DNA from 3 places in the Shewanella sp. SM101 genome. Region 1 is predicted to be linked to each of the others. Evidence: predicted binding sites of a transcription regulator. Region 1 holds the regulator's gene; each other region holds the start of a gene.
What was found. Region 1 encodes NrdR, which represses ribonucleotide reductase genes. Its sites were predicted from a motif close to AAACACNANATNTNGTGTTT; they were not measured.

Region 1 (2,276 bases):
ACGGTCGAGACCAAGAGTATGGGCGATACGATAGCCAAGCAGGCGGCCGATAACGGCAAACGGGCACGGCTGTCGAGTATCACTCTTAATGGCTGCAGTAATTGCGCCTCGGTTACACTGTCTTTTAAGCTGCCAAGTTCCTGATAACGCACATTAAGTAAAGGAGCGTCTGCCAGTATGGTTTCGATCCCCGTGACCAGTGCACAAGAACGTAAACGTAATCGCTGCACGTCGCGACGAGATTCTGGACCAGTTATCCATTTAGACACACCGTTAGACAGCGCGGTTTTACCATCGAGACTCGCAGCCAATTTTACTGTAACTCTGGGTAAACCCGATTCCATCCGCTTCATAAAGCCTACATTCAAGGCATAGGCTTCATCGCGATGTAATCCCACATCCACTTCAATACCGGCGTCACGCAGCATTTGAATGCCACGACCACCTACTTGCGGATTAGGATCTTCCACCGCGACCACCACACGTTTAACGCCAATATTGATCAGCGCCAAGGCGCAGGGCGGCGTGCGGCCATAATGGCTGCAGGGCTCTAAAGTGACATAGGCCGTTGCGCCGCGGGCGCGTTCGCCAGCCATACGTAGCGCATGCACTTCGGCGTGGGGCTCACCCGCTTTTTGATGATAACCTTCACCAATGATTTGGTTATCTTTAACGATAACGCAGCCCACACTGGGATTGGGTCTAGTGGTGTAAAAGCCTTTGCGCGCCAATTGAATCGCGCGGCTCATCATTTGGGTATCGAGTACGGACCAACTTATGTTCAAGCTCATGTTCAACCCTGTTGTTAAAGGTTTCGGCTTTCACCAGTCTTGCAAATCTGTTTTTAAAACCTGTCTTGCAGAAGCTATTAATCAAAAGCCTCTTTTAAAGCTAGCGCAACCAAACACCGATAGACTAGCCACAAAAATCGAATAACTACTTTTGCAGCTTGGCGATGGCTTCGCCAAATTCAGACACGTCTTCAAAGGCGCGGTACACAGAAGCGAAACGTATGTAGGCGACTTTATCTAGGCTCATCAATTGCTCCATCATTAAGTTACCCACCATTTCTGACGGCACTTCCCGCTCGCCAGTGGCGCGCAGGGTAGACTTGATTTTGCTGAGTGCTTGCTCGATTTCATCCATAGACACGGGGCGTTTTTCAACGGCGCGCAACATGCCACCTTGGAGTTTTTCTTCATCAAAGGGTTGGCGTGAACCATCGCGCTTAATCACCCTAGGCATGACTAATTCGGCGCCTTCGAAGGTGGTAAATCTTTCATGACATTCGGTGCATTCTCGGCGACGGCGCACTTGGTGGCCTTCTGCCACTAATCGGGAATCGATGACTTTAGTATCTGTCGCGCTGCAAAATGGACAATGCATTGAGCCTCCTGCCAGTGAATGCGAGTAAAGCGTTAATGGCTTTACCTGTTAAAATCTCAGCCAAACACAATAGATTTAAGCCTAAGATTTTACCAATAAAAATGGCCGCTAAATGCGGCCATGGGATTTTATCCTATTTATGGGCTGAGGTTAACTACCTGAGCTTAACAACCTAATGTTAACTACTTGATGTTAAGTACCTGATGCTAAGTGCCTGATGTTATAAGTATCAAGTCAGTCGGCGGTCAATCTCGGCCCTTCATCTACTAAGCGTAGATGCATAGGCAAATTAGCCGTAAACAGGGAAACGTGCACACAGTGCCAGTACTTGGCCCTTAACACGCTCAATCACTGCAGGATTACTTGCATCATCAAGGATGTCACAAATCCAGCCAGTCAGCTCTTTCGATTCCGCTTCTTTAAAGCCGCGGCGCGTAATCGCTGGCGTACCGATACGCACACCTGAGGTCACAAAGGGTGAACGTGGGTCGTTTGGCACTGAGTTTTTGTTCACAGTAATGTTAGCGCTACCTAAGGCGGCATCGGCTTCTTTACCCGTTAAGTCACGACCAATCAGATCAACTAGCATCAAGTGATTGCTGGTTCCGCCAGAGACGATTTTGTAACCGCGCTCAAGGAACACTTCAACCATAGCTTTAGCGTTGTTAACCACTTGCTGTTGGTAAACTTTAAATTCTGGCTCTAGGGCTTCTTTGAACGCCACCGCTTTACCGGCGATAACGTGCATCAATGGACCACCTTGACCACCAGGGAATACAGCAGAGTTCAACTTCTTATACAAGTCTTCATCGTCAGCAGCAGATAGGATCACGCCACCACGGGGACCCGCTAAGGTTTTGTGGGTCGTAGATGTCACAACGTGCGCGTGT
Region 2 (2,276 bases), on a different contig from region 1:
TCGAACGGGCTGTGAGTGTTGCAGTGATCCACGTTTTGAATGTAGATACGGCCAGTTGAGGCACGCTCTTGCATCATCAGTGAAAACAGCTCAACTGCCTTTATGGTTTTCTTACGAATGCTGCTGTCTTGCTCATATTGCACATATAAACGTTCGAATTCGTTTTGATCCTCAAAGAAAGCATCATATAAGCCAGGTACGTCAGATGGGCTAAACAGGCTGATGTTTTCGCCTTTGATCAGACGTTGATACATGACTTTGTTCAGCTGCACACCGTAGTCTAAATGACGGATACGGTTGTCTTCGACGCCGCGGTTATTTTTCAATACCAGCAGAGATTCGACTTCTAAGTGCCAAATAGGGTAGAACAGGGTCGCAGCACCGCCACGCACGCCGCCTTGAGAACAAGACTTCACTGCGGTTTGGAAATACTTATAGAAAGGTAAACAACCTGTGTGGAAGGCTTCACCACCACGGATTGGGCTACCTAAGGCGCGAATACGACCGGCGTTAATACCGATACCCGCACGTTGGCTGACGTATTTCACGATAGACGAAGCTGTCGCGTTGATTGAATCTAAGCTGTCACCACATTCGATCAGTACGCAAGAGCTGAACTGACGTGTTGGCGTGCGCACACCGGCCATGATTGGCGTCGGTAGCGAAATCTTAAAGGTCGATACCGCGTCGTAGAAATCTTTAACATATTTCAGGCGCGTTTCTTTTGGATAACGGGCAAACAAACAGGCCGCGACCAAAATGTAAAGGAACTGGGCGCTCTCATAGATTTCGTGCGTCACACGGTTTTGAACTAAATATTTGCCTTCAAGCTGTTTTACCGCAGCGTAAGAGAAGTCCATATCGCGCCAATGGTCGATATAGGTATCCATCACGTCGAGTTCTTCGCGGCTGTAATCTTGCAGAATGTGCATATCATACTTGCCAAGCTCAACTAACTTAGTCACGTGGGTATACAGTGCTGGCGGCTCGAACTGACCAAAGGCCTTCTTACGCAAATGAAACACCGCTAAACGGGCGGCGAGGAATTGATAGTCCGATGATTCTGGAGAAATTAAATCCGCAGCCGCTTTGATAATGGTTTCATGGATAGCTTCGGTTGGGATGCCATCGAAAAACTGTAGGTGCGAGCGCAGTTCAACTTCAGAAACAGAAACGTTTTTTAATCCCTTGGCTGCCCAAGTAATTACGCGGTGTATTTTTTCGAGATCGATATTTTCACGATCGCCACAGCGTTTTGTGACTGTCATAGTGCTATTCATTTGGAGATAGGCCTTGGTTCTTATATCTATTTAGGTGAGCAAGTTCACCGTACGTATCCTTGTAAAACAATCAATAACCGTCCCTTAAATACTGCTGACTGGTTGAAAACGAGTCAATTAAGCGGCGAGCTTTTAGTGTGTCTGATTGCTACCTATACACAAGATATGGTGTTTTAAATTATCTGGGATACAAGATAGTGAGGTTTGCCCCTATTTGCAAGTCTGAATTCAGGGGACATCTTGTGGATAAGTTGAGGATAAGCTTTCGCGTTAGTAACGACTAACCTTGAAGCTCAATTTCAGGTTAGTGTATCGCACTCATGGGGGATTTTTAGGCGATCTTTTCTTTAGATCGCGATCGCTCACGAGTGCCGATCTTTTATCCGCCTGACTTTTTCCGTGGGTCATAAATAGTATGCTGACACACTGATGTTCGTCAGTGAAGTTACGTATTGGATGCCTTATTCGTGAGCATTGTAGGCGCTGTTTTTGGTTGATGTTGTTAAGCCAATGCTTCGATTAGTGCTTGATGTAGCTCAGTTGGGCTCGCAAAATGCGCGTGCGCTGGCCATTGCAACGGCTTGTCGTTCACGCCCAGATAACCCCATAGGGCCACGCCGCCTAACATGCCAGCAGCCTTGGCCGCGAGCAAATCTCGCTCGGCATCCCCAAGATACAAAATGTATTCTGGAGCACAGTTCAGCTGTTGTGCGCCTAACAGCATAGGTGCAGTGTGGGGTTTTGGGTGTTTTGTAGAATCGCCACTAATGATAACGGGCATACGCAAGTGTAAATTCAGTTTTCGCAATAAGGGACGGGTAAAGCGCGCAGGCTTGTTGGTGATCACCCCAAACGGCAGCTGAGTTAACTCGAGCCAGTCGAGTAATGCCGCTATGCCTGTGAATAGCGCACAGTGATCGCCATTTATACGCTGATAGTGGGCGAGTAGCCCTTGCTGAACTTGAGACCGAAGATCTTCTGCCGCATCAGGGATCG
Region 3 (2,276 bases), on a different contig from region 1:
TGATTCCCATGACGTGCCTAAACCAAACCCAAAGGTCACGAACGGTGTTTGGCCATTGGCAGTGTGTAAAGTATTGACCTCATATTCCAAAGACTGGAATGCATCGTGACATTCTTTTTCAGTTTGTGCCGTAGCAAAGGCTTTGGCATCGGTGATCTTCCAATTCAGGGCAATTTGGTAATGCTTGTCGTAGCTCTTAGCGACAAATGGCGCTAACACTTCATCGATACGGTTGATAGTTGTGCCGCCATAGATATGACTCGCCACTTGGGCAATGATCTGCGCGGTCACAGCTGTCGCTGTTGAAATAGACTTAGGGGTTTCAATTTCGGCATTACCCATTTTAAAGCCGTGGGTCAACATGCCAGCTAAATCAATCAACATGCAGTTAAACATCGGGAAAAACGGCGAGTAATCTAGGTCGTGGTAATGGATCTCGCCCGCTTCATGGGCAGCGACCACATCCTTTGGCAAAATATGACTCTTGGCGTAATGTTTGGCGACTATGCCCGCGAGTAAGTCCCGCTGAGTAGGAATGACTTTTGAATCTTTATTAGCATTTTCATTGAGTAAAGCCGCATTGCTTTGCTCAACTAAACCACGGATTTCGAGGTTGAGTTTACTGGTCGCTTCACGGCACACATCTCTGTCGTGGCGGTATTCGATATACACCCGCGCCAGGGACTTGTACGGCCCTTCCATCAGTAAATTCTCAACCGCATCTTGTAGATGGTGGATATCGACTTCAGCTAATGGCGCGACGCTCTGACTGATACACGCTGCCACTGTCGCTGCATAGTCGCCATCCTCTATTCCAACTGAGTTTGCAGCGGCATTCACTGCATCCCTTATCCTTGTTTCATCAAAAGGTGTGCGGCAACCATCACGCTTAATTACGACTGGCATTGTTCAGTTCCTCTCCATCTCGCCTAAAAATTAACACTACATCTAGTGATTTTAAAAGCATAAAACACAATATGTAGAGCATTAGGCTACAATGACGGTAAGGAGTCCATGATCCAGATCATAGTTTTTAGGATGAAATAAAAGAACAAACAAGAACTGCAGCTAGGCCCAATTATCTGAAAATTGCGCCTTGACCTGCTGATTAAACCCAGCTAGTTGAATGCGTGACAATTTGTGTTTATCACGACTATGGATGTGAATTAACGTTTAGCAAGCGCAAGATAACTACTGAGTTGGCCCGATGCAGATTGATGTGCCCCCATAGATGAAGCGAGTTGCATCATAGATTTTAGCCCCTGCCACTGCTGCTTTTGAGCATCCGTAAGCGGAGGTTCAGAATTCAAATAATCCGTCAATTGGCTAAGGACTTTCGTGGCCTTCTGGGCTAGCACCGGCGACTGAGCATCATCCATATTGGTTAAGACGTTCTTAGCATCTACTAAGGTATTGATAAGAGGATTATTGGGTGATTTTTTAGCTAATGATTTTATTTCATCATCTAAAAAATCTTGCAACGATTGTTTAGTCGGCGTTGTTGTGCTCGGCACTGTAATACCGTTTTTCGATAAACGCTCGAGTTGCACATCCGATAAAATGCCATCCTTTTGTAAGCGCGACACCAATGCGGGAATATCGGCGACGCCAAATTGACCATCGGCAAAAAAATCCTTCGCCATCGATTGAATTTTCTGTGCGCGTTGCGCCCGTGGCGACAGCGCTATCTCATCGGTTTTACCTTTATCGGGTTTGGTAGCATCCGTCTGCGTTTTATTTGTTTCTGTCGTAGTATCGGTTTTAGCCGTGCTCGTCTTTTGGCTATTTGCACCATAGGCATCGGCGATACTGGCACTGCTGCGATTAAGATTAAAGGCATTTAAAATAGAATTCATCGTCAAAAATTCGGCGTCTAAGACTCAATAACGGTTTTAAAGCAAAAACTAAGCCAATCAAGTATTAATCTGTGCAACCCCTGAGTTAATAGCATCACTATGCATAAACCAACTTATATCTAGGACTGAATATCTTCGATCAAGGCAAGACATTGCCGCCTTAGTAAATCGAGTGCCTCAGCGTCCATCTGCACTTTATCAAGCAAGGTTTGCTTCAAGGCAAGAGCTTCGTGCCTGATACCCTCTCCTTGACTTGTCAGAGTGATCAGCTTTTTCCGCTCATCTTCAACGCAGGCTAATCGCGTAATCAACCCCTTCAACTCTAACCGCTTGACGATTGGCGTTAGGGTTCCCATATCGAGTTTAGTCGCCATTGATAGCTGGGTTTGGCTACAGCCATTTTGACGCCACAGGGTTTGC

Region 2: nrdA (class 1a ribonucleoside-diphosphate reductase subunit alpha) is a predicted target of NrdR. The motif match lies at 1,435-1,454, and genes of this name have one in related genera.
Region 3: nrdD (anaerobic ribonucleoside-triphosphate reductase) is a predicted target of NrdR. The motif match lies at 938-957, and genes of this name have one in related genera.

The regions. Positions count from the first base shown of each region.
Region 1 is NZ_JAKKRH010000011.1:91,142-93,417, reverse strand. It holds gene ribD (bifunctional diaminohydroxyphosphoribosylaminopyrimidine deaminase/5-amino-6-(5-phosphoribosylamino)uracil reductase RibD) at 1-791, opposite strand, end outside; gene nrdR (transcriptional regulator NrdR) at 937-1,386, opposite strand; gene glyA (serine hydroxymethyltransferase) at 1,676-2,276, opposite strand, start outside.
Region 2 is NZ_JAKKRH010000004.1:67,948-70,223, reverse strand. It holds gene nrdA (class 1a ribonucleoside-diphosphate reductase subunit alpha) at 1-1,280, opposite strand, end outside; gene L5M38_RS03345 (HAD family hydrolase) at 1,783-2,276, opposite strand, start outside.
Region 3 is NZ_JAKKRH010000045.1:31,875-34,150, forward strand. It holds gene nrdD (anaerobic ribonucleoside-triphosphate reductase) at 1-906, opposite strand, end outside; gene L5M38_RS19610 (hypothetical protein) at 1,167-1,856, opposite strand; gene L5M38_RS19615 (MarR family winged helix-turn-helix transcriptional regulator) at 1,976-2,276, opposite strand, start outside.